2 regions of the Anaerobacillus sp. CMMVII genome follow, and region 1 is predicted to be linked to the other one. Evidence: a T-box and tRNA genes for the amino acid it is inferred to sense, from the RefSeq annotation. Region 1 holds a T-box; the other holds one or more tRNA genes.
What was found. A T-box is a leader RNA that pairs with one kind of tRNA and senses whether it is charged. The one in region 1 lies ahead of H1D32_RS12185 (glutamine--tRNA ligase/YqeY domain fusion protein), so its partner is inferred to be a tRNA-Gln.
Positions count from the first base shown of each region.

Region 2: it encodes a tRNA-Gln, which carries the amino acid that the T-box ahead of H1D32_RS12185 (glutamine--tRNA ligase/YqeY domain fusion protein) is inferred to sense. The anticodon was not compared.

Region 1 covers NZ_JACEHK010000008.1:285,191-293,791, forward strand. The annotation lists partial or broken gene H1D32_RS12165 (endonuclease/exonuclease/phosphatase family protein) at 1-29, shown strand, start outside; gene H1D32_RS12170 (UPF0158 family protein) at 196-666, shown strand; gene H1D32_RS12175 (L-threonine 3-dehydrogenase) at 768-1,718, opposite strand; partial or broken gene H1D32_RS12180 (glycine C-acetyltransferase) at 1,759-2,834, opposite strand; gene H1D32_RS25415 (CBO0543 family protein) at 3,300-3,809, opposite strand; T-box leader at 4,083-4,334, shown strand; gene H1D32_RS12185 (glutamine--tRNA ligase/YqeY domain fusion protein) at 4,466-6,109, shown strand; gene H1D32_RS12190 (hypothetical protein) at 6,209-7,045, shown strand; gene H1D32_RS12195 (histidine phosphatase family protein) at 7,096-7,734, opposite strand; partial or broken gene H1D32_RS12200 (YetF domain-containing protein) at 7,922-8,601, shown strand, end outside.
Region 2 covers NZ_JACEHK010000010.1:2,953-11,553, reverse strand. The annotation lists gene H1D32_RS13340 (EAL domain-containing protein) at 1-35, opposite strand, end outside; gene H1D32_RS13335 (DUF2325 domain-containing protein) at 317-643, opposite strand; gene comGB (competence type IV pilus assembly protein ComGB) at 795-1,754, opposite strand; partial or broken gene comGA (competence type IV pilus ATPase ComGA) at 1,881-2,767, opposite strand; tRNA gene H1D32_RS13320 (tRNA-Gln) at 2,938-3,012, shown strand; gene H1D32_RS13315 (helix-turn-helix transcriptional regulator) at 3,402-4,109, shown strand; gene H1D32_RS13310 (DUF2626 domain-containing protein) at 4,234-4,479, shown strand; gene H1D32_RS13305 (SAM-dependent methyltransferase) at 4,737-5,858, opposite strand; gene H1D32_RS13300 (cbb3-type cytochrome oxidase assembly protein) at 6,307-6,525, opposite strand; gene H1D32_RS13295 (MBL fold metallo-hydrolase) at 6,649-7,287, opposite strand; gene H1D32_RS13290 (hypothetical protein) at 7,375-7,662, shown strand; gene H1D32_RS13285 (hypothetical protein) at 7,656-7,844, shown strand; gene H1D32_RS13280 (DUF2759 domain-containing protein) at 7,992-8,165, shown strand; partial or broken gene H1D32_RS13275 (MTH1187 family thiamine-binding protein) at 8,374-8,601, opposite strand, start outside.

The sequences.
Region 1 (8,601 bases):
ATTTTGGTGTAGAAATTACTATACAATAAATAAGATTACCTTAAAAGGAACGATTGCTTAGCTCACCTTAGAGAATACCCATTAGGCGATCACTACATAAAAAATAGTAAACAAAGGGCTTGATTTAAGAATACATAATCTTATAATAGTCGATGATGTACTTATCTTATGATAGGTTTAGATAGGAGGATAAAAATGAATTCGAAAGTGAAATTGCAAGATATTATTGATCAAATACAAACCCAGTTTGACGAGACTCATTCGTTTGTAAATCTGAAAACTGGACAAACTTTCTTTGTGACAACTGAAGAATTGCGAAAAGCAGAGGAAGATGATGAGCTGTTCGAAGGGTTAGCTGAATGGGAAATTGATAGCCTCAAGTTAGCAATTGATGTACTTGAGAATGAAGAGGATTACCTTGAACTTCCTGATAAATTTGAGATTAATGAATATGAGATGATTGAGGATTATTGCTATTCAATTTCGAATGAAAACTATAAAAATATCCTCTTAAGGGCAATCCAAGGTAAAGGTGCATTTCGCCGTTTCAAAGATCAAATTATCGATTTAGGAATTGAACAAGATTGGTACCAATTTCAAGGCGAGAAGTATAAAGAAATTGCCATTAAATGGTGTAAAAACCATGAAATTGAATATGTCGAATGAAATCTATGTTTGAACCATTTGAAGTAACGATTACACCGTATGCTTAAAAAAGCGATAAGCACACCAGCAAGTGTGCTTATCGCTTTTTATTTATTTGCTTGTCATACCGTTACAGTTTTTTTTAGCTTATTTAGCATATCAACCGTCATTTTTGCTAGATCGTATTCTGCTTTGAAGCCCCATTCTTGTGTTGCTGCAGAGCAGTCAATAGAATTTGGCCAACTATCAGCAATTCCTTGTCTTACTGGGTCAACATCATAATTCATTTCGAAGTTTGGAATATGCTTTTTAATTTCAGCAGCAATTTGACTCGGTTCAAAGCTCATCGCAGTAACATTAAAAGCATTACGATGAATTAGTTTTGTTGAGTCTGCTTCCATTAGGTTAATAATTGCATTTAGAGCGTCAGGCATATACATCATATCCATATAGGTTCCTTCAGCAATGTAAGATGTGTACTTCGCGTCTTCAATAGCTTTATAGTAAATATCAACAGCATAATCTGTCGTACCACCACCAGGAGGTGTAGCATATGAGATTAAACCTGGGAAACGAAGTCCTCTGGTATCAACACCATATTTATGATAGTAATAGTCACAAAGAAGTTCACCAGATACCTTATTTACTCCGTACATCGTTGTAGGACGTTGAATCGTGTCTTGTGGTGTTTGATCTTTTGGTGTGGATGGACCAAACGCACCAATTGAGCTAGGTGTAAAGAACTTACAATTTAGTTCTCTAGCAACTTCTAAAGCATTTACAAGTCCACCCATGTTTAAGTTCCAGGCAAGGAGTGGCATTTTTTCAGCTGTAGCTGATAATAACGCAGCTAAATGAATGACAGTGTCTACCTTATGTTTAGTTGCGACTTCAAACATTGCTTGATGATCAGTTACATCTAGTATTTCGAAAGGCCCCGATTGAACAACCTCACTGCCATTATCACGAATATCTGTAGCAATTACGTTATTCGCTCCGTAAATTTCTCTCATTTTTAAAGTAAGCTCTGAACCGATTTGTCCTAATGCACCCGTCAGTAAAATTTTCTTCATATGTGTAACCCCCTATTTATTCACGGTGTAAAGTGTTGACTTAGATAACCCCTAATTCTTTGCCGACTTTTTCATAAATAGCAATAGCTTCGTCAAGCATTTCCTTCGTATGTGCAGCAGTTGGCATATTACGAACGCGTCCTGTTCCTTGAGGAACTGTAGGGAAGACGATTGACTTTGCATAAACGCCTTCTTCAAATAATCGTTTACTGAATTGTTGTGTTAATTTTTCTTCACCAATGATACAAGGCGTGATTGGTGTTTCGCTTTCACCGATATTAAAGCCAAGCTCTTTAAGCCCTTCTTTAAGTAATTGCCGTTTTCCCAGAGACGGTCATGAAGCTCTGTGCTTTCCATTAAAATCTCGATAGCTTTTTTACTAGCCGCTACATCTGCAGGAGGTAGGGCAGTTGAAAATAGAAATGGTCTACTTCTTACTTTTAACCATTCAATCAGTTCCTTTTTACCAGCAACATAACCACCTACAACACCGATTGCTTTAGAAAGCGTACCGATTTGGAAATCGACTTTATCAGACAGACCGAAATGTTTGACTGTTCCAGCACCTTTGCCAAGCACACCAGAGCCGTGAGCGTCATCGACGTACGTAATTAAATCGAATTCTTCAGCGATCTCAACAATTTCAGGTAATTTTGCAACGTCACCATCCATCGAAAATACGCCGTCAGTAATAACCATAATTTTGTTATATAGACCTGATTCTACAGCTGCTTTTGCCTTTGCACGTAAATCGTCCATATCAGAGTGATTGACACGGATTATTTTTGCTTTTGAAAGACGACAGCCGTCAATAATTGAGGCATGGTTTAATTCATCTGAAAGAATGGCATCATTTTTATCCATAACGGCAGAAATAGCAGCCATATTACAGTTAAAGCCTGATTGATAGGCGATCGCAGCTTCTGTATGTTTGAACTCCGCAATTTTTTCTTCTAAACTTGTATGAAGTTCTAACGTACCATTAATCGTTCGAACAGCACCAGCACCGACACCAAACTCTTCGATCGCCGTTAATGCTACTTCTTTTAGACGGGTATCTGTTGCTAACCCTAAATAGTTGTTTGACGAAAGGTTTATGAGATCGTTTCCATTAATTTTAATCATTGGCCCGTTGGCACTTTGAAGGGGATCGATGACATTAAATAAGCCTTTCGATTTTAAGTCATCAAGATTTTCTTTTAAGAAGCTATCTAATACTTTTGCCACATTTATTCCTCCTAAATTGCTGTTTGTTATTCCTAAAAAGATAAATGTACACCCTGAAAAGACAATTGTGCTATCAGTTATTGTTAATTATTCTATGTTGTATAAATCATTTTACCACAGTTAAATCAATTTGTTTATATAGAAAAGACAGTTTCACAATAAAAATTTTCGTGTTTTCCTTAAAGATGTTTGTCTATTTCGGGTGGACATCAGATCTGTTAGTTATTTCCTGATAGTATGGTACTTGTTGAAAAGAATTAAACGAGATTTCCAGTCTGGGAGGGGAATAAACAAGTATCTGAAAAATTAGTTTTTCACAAATGAATAAAAAGAAAAACGAGCTAGGATGCCATCCTAGCTCGTTTTTGTGTGTGGTTCTTCGGAGTGCTTACTATTTTCATCCATCCAATTCATGAGTGGTAACAGACTTCTGACAGCCAATTTCGCCGTTGTTATTGTCAGCAAGGAGTGAATCCATGTCCATCCTTTGTTGTATTTGATAAGTTGTGTATGTTTTTCGAGCCATTTTTCTACGATCGCTTGAGGGATTGAGAAAAGCCAAACCTTAAGGAAAGAATTTAACCAATGATCACTTTTAGTTGAGCGACAGTACCAAACTGAGACTAGTGAACATAAACAGTAATCGTAAATAATACTACTTTTATAAATTTTAGGAAGGAGCCGGACTGGGTATAGTAAAAATTTCTTTTCTGCTAGTATAGGAGCCACAAAAGTATTTGAATAGGAATTTAAGAGAAATATGATCACCCAATTTTTGTAATTTTTCCCTCGTAACGAAAAGGGGATTGAGATAAGTCCAAAGAGTAGTAATATGTATAAAAGTTTCTTCTCGAATTGCTGCATAAAAACACCCCTTACATTAAAGTTTTTTTAGTATTTGCCATTTTAGCCGATTATATTTTTAGATATGGATTTCATAATCTTTCTTTTCGCTACAAAGTTTTGAATAAAGGTGCGTAGAAAACCTTTTGCAACTACATCTATATAGCTTAGTTAAGGGAATTATGAAATTCACTTATGTAAAAACATTTGCTTAAACGAAGTTGTTATTATAGTAAATAATTAAAAATAACTTATTTACAAACCATAATTTGGGTGATACTATAGACAAAATATTACAATGCGATGATGAGAAGAGTAGATAGGTCCATTCTTTTGCAGAGAGCTCCTGTTGGTGAAATGGAGCAGGAATGATTTATTCGAAACAAGCCTCTGAGCAGCACATTGGATCCTAGTAGAGGGGATAGTGTGACAGGAGCTCCTGTTATAGAGCTAGGGTATAAGCTGATTGCCGTACCTGAAAAGGTTAATATGGTGACATATTAATAAACTGGGGTGGTACCACGAATTCAAAATCTCGTCCCCAAGACATTTGTCTTGGAGGTGAGATTTTTTTATTTTGTTCAAAGGCTCAATTCGTAAAACAGGGGCTATTATGGAAAATTTGCGTTTTACAAATCAGTATTGAAAAACAACATAATTAGGAGGATGGTTGTGCAATGAGCGCTGAAAATTTTATAGATAAGATTGTTGAAGAGGATATCAATTTTTTTCAAAGACCGATTTGTACGAGATTTCCTCCAGAACCAAATGGGTACCTCCATATCGGGAGTGTGTATGCAATTTATACGAGCTATCGAGTTGCTAAGAAATATAACGGGCATTTTAATCTTCGGTTTGATGACACCAATCCGTTAAAAGAAGATCTTGAATACGTAAATGCAATCATTGAAGATATGAATTGGCTTGGATTTAGTCCAGGGGAACGTATTTTTTATGGATCGGATTATGCGAATGAGATTTATCAAGCGGGGCTAACACTCATTAAAAAAGGTAAAGCGTATGTCTGTGATTTAACGCCTGAAGAAATGAGTGCCTATCGAGGAACATTGACAGAGGGTGGAACAGAGAGTCCGTACCGAAATCGTAGTGTTACTGAAAATATCAAGCTCTTTGAAAAAATGAGGAATGGAGAGTTTCCAACGGCTTCAAAAGTACTTCGGGCAAAAATTGATATGGGTTCGCCAAATATCAATTTACGCGACCCTGTTCTCTTTAGAATTATTCATGCTACACATTACCGTACTGGGAACAATTGGTGCATTTACCCGATGTATGACTTTGCCCATCCAATTCAAGATGCCATTGAGGGAATTACACATTCGTTATGTTCAATTGAATTTAAAGATCACCGTCCGCTTTATGAATGGGTATTACATGCATTAGATATTTCAGAACCTCCGAAACAACGAGAATTTGGCCGGTTAAATTTGACTGGGGTTGTTACGAGTAAGCGTTACTTACGTGAGTTGGTCGCAGGTAATTTTGTTGACGGTTGGGATGATCCAAGATTGCCAACAATTCGCGGAATGCGAAGAAGAGGCTATACTCCTGAAAGTATTTGTCATTTTATTGAAGAAATCGGATTAGCGAAGCAGCAGACAGTAGTCGATATGGGGATGCTTGAACATTTTGTGCGACTAGACCAAAAAGCAAAGGTTCGAAGCATTATGGCAGTGATCAATCCACTTAAGGTCGTCATAACGAATTATCCTGAAGGTGAATCCGAGCTTCTAACGATAAAAAATAATAGTGAAAACGCTGACTTAGGAACTAGAGAAGTTTCATTTTCAAATATTGTTTATATCGAAAAAGACGATTTTATGGAAGAGCCAGTACCCGGATTTAAAAGGTTGACTCTGCATGGCGAAGTTCGACTGATGGGTGCTTATTTCATTAGATGTAATGAGGTTATAAAAGATATCGATACTGGTGAAATTCTTGAATTACGTTGCAGCTATGATCCTGAAACGAAAAGTGGAACTGGTTTTAAAGGTCGAAAAGTGAAGGGGACCATTCATTGGGTCTCACATGAACATGCCGAAAAAATCGATGTTCATTTATATAATAAACTTTTAGCAGGCGATGACATTGTCAAAGATACTGAGAAAACATGGGATGAAAAAATAAACACTGACTCACTTGTTGTTATAAAGGATTGTCTTGTTGAGTCCGCCATTAGAACAGAAGATCGTTTCCAATTTTTACGTCATGGGTATTTTTATCTTGATAAGAAATTTTCAGGAAAACAAAAACTAGTTTTTAATCGGATTGTTTCATTAAAAGATTCATGGAAACGATAAAGAAACTAGAGCAATGGCTTTCTTTAAAGTCATTGCTTTTTTTGAAACTTACTTAAGGTCAGTCTCGTCTAATAAGAAAGAGAGAAATGAGGGAGAAGGATGAAATACTTTCTAATAGCAACACTAGCGTTTTTAACACTCGTAGGCTGTGGACAAGGTACAGAAACGGATTTAAGAACAGGCTACGAAAAACAGCAAAACGAATACCAGGTGGAAATCCCCGTTGGATCAGAGGATGAGGCGGTAAGAGTAGTTCAAAACTTTATTTCTAGTGAATTAGTGGAAGCAGCTTATTCAGGTCTTTATCTTGAGCAGGATCCGAAAACCCATGTAGTCGTACTTATTCAGGAGCAATTTCTAAATCAGGAGTTAGTAAATCAATTTTTAGCATTTGTTGAAAAAAACAGCAGTAGCAGCAGTAGTAAGTTTTTAGTTGAATTAAAGGCAGCAAAGCACTCATACGTAACAATGGAAACAATTATGAATAAGCTTAACGAATCAAGTGAGGAAATACTTGTCACCGATAGAAAGGTACTTTCGTTTGGAATCAACGAAATCGAAAATCGAATTGATTTATATGTTTCTACAAGAGCCGATTTAAATGAAGAATTGTTAAATGAAATTACAGAAGGCTATGAGGATATTCTAGAGATTACTGAAGGACTAATGAGCGATGTGGATGATCACGGGCTTCCTACAGCAGATCCTTATATTGTTGGGGAAATAATGGAAGTTGACTCTGGAAATCGACGTATTTTAATAGAGGATCAAATATATTTTTCAATTAATGACGCTACGATCATAATAGATAGTCAAGGCGAGAAGCTTCTGGAAACAGATTTACAAGAAGGCGATGAAGTTGCTGTATGGACAGATGGCGCAATCCTAAGTTCACTCCCTGCACAAGGGTATGCAGTTGTGATTGAGAAGAGATAAAAAAATGATAAAAGGCGTACGAGAGAATCATTCGTACGCCTTTTTCTTATCTAACGTAAGTTCATTAACTCATCGAGAGAAAGCTTGGCAACAATTTCATAGCTATTCCCTTGTCCACGAGGTCTCACAATGACAGTCCCCATATCAGGTATTTGCCCCAGTCCCACTCCTGGTGGAAAGCTATGTGCGATAATGACTTGATTGAAACCTGCAGGAGGTTGAAACTCAAAAATTGCATGAAGGTAGTTTAGTATTCTGTTTTGTTCTGCTGGAGGGAGGTTGGCGCTCAAGTTATAAATCTCAATCCAAAATGGTTCTACTTGAACGTTTTCTTCGCCAAAAGCCAAAGTTGTTGTTTCTATTGTTCTACAAAAGGGACTTGCCCCGACTGGATAGCTTACAGGTATCCTTAATCTGCGCAACGCCTCACCATAGGCTATTGATTGCCTTCTCCCGGTATCTGAAAGATTTCGCTGTGTATAACAATCCTGAAAACTAAGACCTGGTTGATCCCTTCCTACGTTAGCTGTTGCATGTCTAGCATATAGAATATATCCTCCTCCTTGTAGTGAATTTAGTAATGACGAGTAATTTTGTTGAGAGGTTGCCTGAAATTGATGTGGCTGTAAAGTGTAATAAGGTGCAAATGGTTGTGGATACTGATAGCCCCAGTTCGTTTGATTGTACAATTTCATTTCTCCTTTCATTAACTATTTGAAACGCGCACGAAACTTATTAGTTAATGAATATGTTGTTACTGAATTTGTTAGGACTCGAATTGACGGGGCTAAATTGTTATTTTTGTGAGGATGTATTGTTTATCGGTTTGTGTGTTTGTCTAAACTGCTAACAGGTTAATAAAAGTGGGGAAAAACATTGAACACAAATTATTATCATCTTTCAATTGAACTTATCGTTGGATTTTTCGCGCTTTTTTAGTGACGAAATTATTAGGAAAAACCCAAATAACACAACTAACCCCATTTGATTTCGTTTCAGCACTTGTCCTTGGGGAGTTAATAGGTAATGCTATTTATAATAAGGATATTGGATTGCAATATGTTTTATATGCCATTGTGCTTTGGGGTACGTTTATTTACCTTCTTGAATGGATCACCCAAAGGTTTAAAAGACTCGCTCAATTCTTGAAGGAAACCCGGCAATCGTGATACGTAATGGGAAAATTGATCGAGAGCAACTTAAGAAAAATAAACTCGATCTTAACCAACTGCAACATTTACTGCGTGATAAAGAGATATTTTCTCTGCGTGAAGTAGAGTATGCGATACTAGAAGCAAATGGGACCGTCAACGTCTTAAGAAAACAACAATACGAAAAGCCGACAAATAGGGATCTAAATATTAAATACCAGCCTGTTCATATGCCAATTGCCGTTATAAGTGAAGGAGAAGTTCTAACAGATAACCTTGAACAAGCAGGGTATGACGAAGACTGGCTCCTAAGACAATTAAATGCAAAGGGGATAGTAAAGCCCAAGCAAGTATTTTTTGCTGAATGGCTAGAGGGCGATCAGTTGTATGTTAGTACATATATCT
Region 2 (8,601 bases), on a different contig from region 1:
ATCTTTATTTTTTTCGTTAAAGTAACGTTTGCCAAGCTTAATGCACCATCCTCAATCCAAAGAGTTTATCATTATTGTATTAATTAGAAACTACGATAATAATAGTTTTATAACTACATAATAACTGCTTAATGGAAGTGACAGATTGCCTAATTATGAACTTTTATGTAATATCGTGAAAAACGTTACTTTTTGACTATTTTTTCTCCAAAGCGAATGGTTTTTACGCAACTAATTAGTAGCGAAAATAATGAATTCTGAAATTCATTCATAAAAAAGAGTTTAGCAGCATCAGTCATGTACTAAACCCTTACTTTCAATGTTTCATAGTTTGTTTACATTCATTATGCAACGGGCATAATAATTCGCACTTCGATAAGGCTTGGTAAATAGAACACCAAGAACGTTTGGCATAATAGATAGGAACTGATTGATCTTGGGCTTTTTTCTTTAACGTCTTTGCGAGATTATGATTGATAAAGTCCGTTAAAACAAGGATTGAGTCAATGTTCTCAGGAATATCACGCTTAACCATTTGAACCTTTCTTCCACACAGATGTGTTACCTGTGAAAATCCTAATTCTTGAAGCTTCTGAGGAATTGAACCTAGATGATCAGCACCTACTATTAATAAAGAACTCATTTTTCACCACTCCTTTACTCGGGTTTAATGTTATAATCATTATAAATGATAATGATTATCAATGTCAAACTAATCTTCTATAACCCATTAATGATCGAGAACACTGGTAACAAGATTGAAGCAAACATGATTAAAATAATTACACCGATAACTAAAATAGAATAGGTTGAATGATCATAAATAGTTTTTTTAGTTTTTCTTCTAAATCAAGTAACAACCACTCACTGTAATAGCTCAACTCATCATCAAGACGTCCATTCGCTTGACCATGTTCAACGATATATGCTAAGCCTTGCAAATAGAGGGTGTTATTAATGATTACTTGGTCTAACTTTTCACCAGATTCTAAGTGAGCAATCATTTGCTCCGCTTCTTTACTAATATATCCTAAACCTTCCATGTTTTTAAAAATTGCCAGTGAATCGTATATAGCAAGGCCGCTCTTAATTAAACAACTCAAATTTGCAGCAAAAAAATAGGTTAGCATTACCTTGTAATAGGTACCAGCAACAGGAACTTTCGAATAAAATTTTGCTTTTTGTAAGGGGTCTTTTTTTCGAAATAAATAGTAGTAATAAACATACAAGAACAAAGAGGATCCTAAAAAAAGAGGAATGACCAATGGAGAATATTCAATAAATGCTAGAAGCATTCTCGTAACGAGGGGGAGCTCGACGTTTATTGTTGAGAATAATTGCGTAAATTGCGGAAAAACATTTCGATACATAATAATTAAAAATAGACCTAAAATCCAAAATAACAGTAGAGGATATTTGATTAGCTTTTGGAACTTCGCTTTGGTTTCTTGTGTTTTTCTTAATAATTGCCCACCATCTATTAGCCCTCGCGCCAAATCACCATAATACTCGGAAAAATAAACAAAATTTATAATATTTTTCGGGAGCTGCAACACCGATAGCGCTTCACTAACTGAACTTCCTTTGCGGAACTTTTCGAGCATGATTCGTAGTGCCTGATCATTCGTTTCTTTTTCATACTTTAGAAATAACTCAAATGCATCCGCTATCGGGTATCCTTGTTCTAAGAGAGTACCAAGTCTGATTAAAAACTCTGCCTTTCTTACGTAACTTTTTTTATGTCTTATCTTCATTTTAACAAAGCCACCTTTCAATTCGGATTCCTGAATATAACCTAAGGCAATCCCTTTGTTGATTGACTGGGCTAAGCTTTGATAGTTCGAGTTTATCGCACCATTTTTGATTACCTCTTCTAACGAAGGCTCGGCCAATATTTCGTAAATGGCTAAACGCCTATTTTTACCTAGTCCACAATAATTAGAACAAGAAGTACCACAGGAAGGACAAATTAAACTAACGAGCCTTTGTGAGACTAAACCAATGACAGTTTCCCTTATGTCTAGCTCGTTACAGCCAAATTCCCTTAACCTAGAAATGCACCCTGCTGCATGATTAGCGTGAATCGTACTTACTACTAGATGGCCTGTCATGGAAGCACGAATTGCAATTTTCGCTGTTTTTTCATCACGTATTTCGCCAATCATAATAATATCAGGATCATGTCTTAGGGCTGCCTTAAGTGCCTCGGGATAGGTTAGGCCTGCTTTCTCGTTATTTCAACTTGAATAAAGGCATTTGTCTTTTTTTCAATTGGATCTTCAATGGTAATAATTCTTTTATCCTTTAAACATTCGTCGAATAATAACGAGTAAATCGTCGTTGTTTTACCAGAACTTGTTGGACCCGAAATTAATAGTAACCCATGGGCTTTTCTTATTAGTTTTCGTAGTTGGTGAGTTTGTTTTGGATACAGTGACAGTTGATTTAGGCTTGAAACTTTAGTTTGGGGTAAAATTCGAATGGCCAAACTTTCATGAGGGGTTGTTGGTAGGGTAGAAATTCGTAAATTAATTTGCTCATTTTCAATGGTTACGGTTAAGGACCCGTTTTGTGGTCTTCTTCGCTCGCCAATATCCATCTTTGACCGAAACTTATAATGGGAGATAAGTTTTTCGGCATCGCTATTCGTTAGTTTCTGAAATAAAGTTAACTGATGTCCGATTCTAAACTGGATGAGTGAGTGGGGAGTTGCAGGAATGATATGAATATCTGATGCTTTTTCCAGAACAGCTCGCGAGATGATCACTTCGCTTTTCCGTTCAATTGTAGACAATAAAACCACCTTCCTTGGCTTAATAAAAGCAGGGGATGCTTGTGGAGGAACTACAGATAAAGATATTCGCCATTTCTTTTAGATTTCCTCTTTTTTCATGAATATTTTTGGAGAATTTCTTTATACTAATGAATGTAAATCGATGGGATATAGCCAAGCGGTAAGGCACCGGACTTTGACTCCGTCATTCGAAGGTTCGAATCCTTCTATCCCAGCCATTTGAAATTATTTATATCTCTTAAAAAGATGACTTGTAATAAGTCATCTTTTTATTAGGCTGTTTTCTCAATAATTGTTGTTTTTAAATTAGCTAGAAATTGATAAGATATATGAAGGTCTTAGGGACATCTTTTCTAACATTCGAAGGATATAAACGGAAAAATATCGATTATTCTATAGAATTAATGCTCATAAAGCCAATGATTACGAAAAGAGCCTTTATTATTAAACATCTTCAGAAAATTACAATAGAAACCAATTCGGTGAAAATGTTCAAAAAAGGTTCATATAATTATCACTATTAGTCACATAATTAGATTGAAAATACATTTATTTATATTTGATACTGTATTATAATTAGGTGAGATTGTCATAGGGAGTGAAAAAGATGGAGCATCAAACTCTAAAAATAACTGGCGTGCTTTCAGACCCAACGCGTTTTTCTATATATCAATATGTAACAAAGCAACATCGTGATGTTACAGTACAAGAAATTGCGGACTCATTTGAAATTCACGCAAATGTTGCACGACTTCATTTAACCAAATTAGAAGATGTAAATATGTTAGTTTCTGAAACAAAGAAGACCGGTAAGGGCGGACGCCCTAGTAGATTTTACCGTCTTTCTGATGAAGTAGTCAGTTTACAATTTCCATATCGCGACTATCAAAAGTTATCAGAAATTGCTATTGATACACTTTTAAGCTTAGGCGATATCGGTGAAGAAGCATTAATGAAGACAGGTCGAAAGTTTGGATATGAGACATCTAGAACATATTTACAGGGCCTTGACTTATCTCTTAATCAGCTTTCAAGTGAAGAAAAGCTAAATCACATCAAAATAGTCGCTCTTCAGCAAGGATTAAATCCTGAAATGCACTACGACCCGGAAACACATGAGGTAAACTTTAGAATCTACAATTGTACGTTCAAAGAACTAGTTCCTGATCGAATACCAATTTGTAGAATGCATCAAGCGTTAATTAATGGTTTTTTTGATTTCTTCTTTGGCGAAATTAATTTAGACAAAAATGCTAATATGTCAGATACAAAAGAATATAGCTTTTGTTCTTATAAAACGTTAGTGTTACCTTAAGATTTACAAGTTGTTTACTAATCGTATATAATAATGATTATTAAACTCATACACATTTAAATTTCTTTACTTATGATAAAATCATTTAAATGTGTATATCCTATACATAAAAGGGGGGAATAACGTGGAGCGTATGTATCGTGTTATGAGTTTCTGGACAGGTATTTTTGCAATTTTGTTTATGATTGGCGATATGCATAGTACAGCAATATTATTTTTTGGTATTACTGGAGCATTCCTAGCATTAAGTTACTTAAATCTTTCAGAACGAATGTACTTATACATTTTTGGTGCTTTCCTAACATTATTCTTTGTTGGATTTACTTATTATGCTACATTTATAATGGTACCTGGAATTGGTGGTCATTAAATAATAAAAGCGAAAGGCGCACATTAAAAGTGCGCTTTCACTTTTATATCTAAGAAAAAGCGAAATCCTTTTTCCTAGGCAGGTTATTTGACCTCGAGCCAAGAACATCCTCGAAGCAACTTCATCGCACCTTTGCGACGAGTAACCGCAGGAGCAGATGGCGCCTGGAGCTAGACATCAACTACTAAAAACGCATATATCTTCATATCATTCTTTAGAAAAGGCGACTCTAGGAGTCGCCTTTTTATATTGGACTTTTAAATCTGATATGGATCATCATTGAAAATTCGATATGCTTTTGAGTTTGTTACGTTTTTACCATGAAGAAACACATGAAATGCCGCACTCATTCCCGTGTCAGTGATTAATGTCTTTACTGCTCGATTTAATTTGCTTTTTTCTGAAAAAGGATTCGAATCATAGTTTTCTTGAACGAATTTAAGCATTCCAATCATTAGCAAAAAACGATTTTGTTTAATTGCAACTAGTTTTTCTAGTCCGATTTCCTCCATCATCATTTCATAGGCGTCTAAGTGGATATGGGTCGTTAAATCCATTTCTGTGGGATGTTCTAATGGATTATTAATCATTTGATGCTTGAAATACCCTCTAAGGCTCCCATCTTTTCTTTGCGGCATCGACCAATCCTCTTTTGTATATCCATAATCAATGGTGAGAATATGACCTCGTTTCAAGAAGTTATCAACACTTGTAATCCACGAATTCATATAAATTGGAACTTCAATTCTTTGCCCTTCTTTTAACGTAGGTCCATATACTCTTAGCCAGTCATTAATTTGCTCATTTGAACATATCTCTTTTATTTCTACTAGATTTCCAACATCATCAATAGTTACAAAAACTTCAAACAAGTTTGATTGCTGTTTTTCAACAACATGAACAGGAAATGCATCGAGTAGTTCATTTGAAAAAATTATTCCTTCAAAATCATTTGAATCACTTTCTTGTAACTCTTCTAAGCTAGCAAATTGTCTAAAATCTACTTTTCCGCTTAAAAGTTTTTTTTGCTCTTTACGATGATAAGGGCTCGTTTCAATCATTGTATAGTGTAAAGGTCTATTGTTTGTAATTAGCTCCCACTCATCAAATACAGCTTTAGCGAATCGTCCATCTCCACCACCAAATTCACAAATCGAAGCAGGAAGCTGTTCTTTTTCAATTAGATCAAGAAAAAAATGAGCAAATGCTCGACCAAATACTGAATGCACACCACTACTTGTATAAAAATCTCCTTCTGTACCTAATTTTTTCTTATCTTTCATATAATACCCTACTTCTTGATCATAAAGAACGATATTCATATACTCAGCATAGGTAATCCTATGTTTTTCTGTACCTTTTATTTTCGAAACAACCAAGCCCTTCAGAAAAATCTCCCCCATCAATTACTAGTATCTTCGTGTTCTCTACTATATTTGCATATTATCCACTTAGTATCTTAGTTATGTACCATGACTATATTATACATATAATTTTAATGAATTTCATAATTCCTTATTCTCAACTAGGTAATTATGATATTCACTCGTCCTATATAATTTACAAAAAAAAAAAATAATTAACACTATTGACACGTTGTTTATACCATTATATAATAAATTTGTAAGTTAGCAATGATCTTCGGGAGTTCCCCCTCCCCTCAAAAGTTCATTTATGATAACTAAGATTAACTCCCCATTTGAGGCTGACTCTCGTAGAGTCAGCCTCCTTTTTTTGCTTTTAAAATTATTTCCCCATAGTTTATTAAATAATTTGGAAGGTTCAAGATCACTAACACAAAGCAAAAATTTTCGAAAAGAACTATTACTAGTCAAACACTTCCCATTCGTCTTCTTCCTCGATCAACATCCGATACTTAATTCCTTCAACGTCCTCAAATTGGCCAGTTTTTTTTGCTCCATAATAAATAAAAAAAGCTCCACCTGATAAGCTTGTCATGATAATAATTAATATCCAACCATTCATAGAAAGTCCCAACAGACTTTGAAGAAAGTAAAATTGATGAAGAAAAGTAAAAACACTCAAACGAAAAACCTCCTTGTTTTTCATAGTGTTCCACTTTTTTCCTTTTTTATTATACTCTTTCAATACGGGGCTTTAGAAAAGAGCCTCTGCTTTATGTTGCTAAGACCCTATTCTAAAAACTAATTACGCTAATCCCGATAAGAAGGGATTTGAATCCATTTCAATACCAATTCTCGTTAGTGGGCCATGACCGCTTGCAACAATCGTATTCTCTGGTAACTCCATTAATTTTTGGTTTATACTTTGCATTAATACTTCATAATTTCCACCCGGTAAATCAGTTCTTCCGATCCCCCCAGCAAATAAGGCGTCTCCAGAAAAAACAATCCCTAGTTTCTTGAAATAATACGAAATACTTCCTGGCGAATGACCTGGCGTTTCTAATACTTCGAAGCTAAAAGTAGAAATATCAAGTGTTCCTTCTACTTTAATGAAGAAATCAGCGCCTTTTACCTTTACAGCATTTGTGCCCATAAATAACGCTGAGCCATTTTTTTTCGGATCACTTAACCAGTCTTTTTCTTTTTTATGTATATAAACCGGGATCTCCCATTGATCACGAACCTCATCCACAGCACCAATGTGATCAAAATGGGCATGAGTTAGTAAGATCGCCTTTGGTTGTAACCCTTCTGATTTAAGCCAATTATTTAATTTTTCTCCTTCGCCACCTGGATCAAAGATTACTGCTTCTTTGTTTTCGTTTGATAGAACATAGGCATTTGTTTGTAAAGGTCCTAAAGGGATTTGTTTCCATTCCAAATAAATCGTCTCCTTTGCATATGGTTATCTTTTATTTTACACTTAAATAAACAAGCTTACAAAATATCTTAATATATGGAGGGTAATATGAAGAAATTAAAGGGGTTAGAACTAACTAATGAAACTGCAAGTATACTCTTAGAAAACAATAAATTTCTACAGTATATTAACGAACATTGCTTAGACTATTATCAATTTGGGGTTGTGGCTAGTGACGAAGAAGCGGTTCATTTAGAGAGTTTTTTAAAAGAGAATGGTATTTTTGAAACTACCTTACCCCTTATCAGTTTGAAAATCCGGAGCTTAAACAAACATTCACCGATTTTGGCTTTATATCCACCAAAAATAATTCTTATTTATATGAAGAATTGGTAATTCATTTTTCAATTTCAGGATATAATGAAAGAGACGTACGTACGGCCTTAGAGCAAATGGACGAACATTTAGTAGCGATTGACATGACTCCGAATAAAACGTTTTATTTTGTAGAACGTTATCATCAAGAGTTAATTGAAGGAATTGCCGATGCTTATAAGGTTGTCGTGACATTTTATTAATAAATACTATTTTCACTTTAGCTTTCTTATAAAGTACTACTCGACAAACGTTTTGAAAACAATTAAAATAATAGAGTGTACTCATACTACGTAAATTGATAATAACTCAACTATACACTACATAGTTAATTTAGGAGGTTTTACAGAATGGTTTTAGGTATTATTACATTATTGGTAGCTATTCTTAGCGGCTTTGGCATTCTTCGTGAATTCCGTCGTAAAAATCTTTTTGGTGCAGCATTTGCTTTTCTTTCTTTTGCTGTATTCGGATGGTTTTCTGTCATGACAATTTTATCTTCTTTCACAGGAAGTGGCGCGTAACAAGAAAAGCGTAAAGCGCCCGCCTATCGACGACAAGCAAATAACCTGTCAAAGAAAAAGTGGATTACTTTTTCTTTGGCAGGTTATTTTACCTCGAGGGGCTAGGTGCTGAAGTTAGACATTTATTATTAAAATCGCACATACTTTCTTGCATCACACAAAAAGAGTGGAATTCTTTAGAAATTCCACTCTTTTTCTTATTCTTTTTTAATTTTTCATCCACACTTGCGAGCTTTCCAGACATTGTCTGTGCCTTATCACGGCGATCATCAATTCGGATATTTGTCGCAACTCTATGTACTCCCTTTGCAAACGGTACTTCATGAAGAGCTTGAAATCACTTCAAATAAAACTGGTAATTCACCTTCAATAATTGTACTCATCGGAGTAAGCTGATAGTATACTTTTCAGCGTATGTTTCCAAGACTTTGTGGAT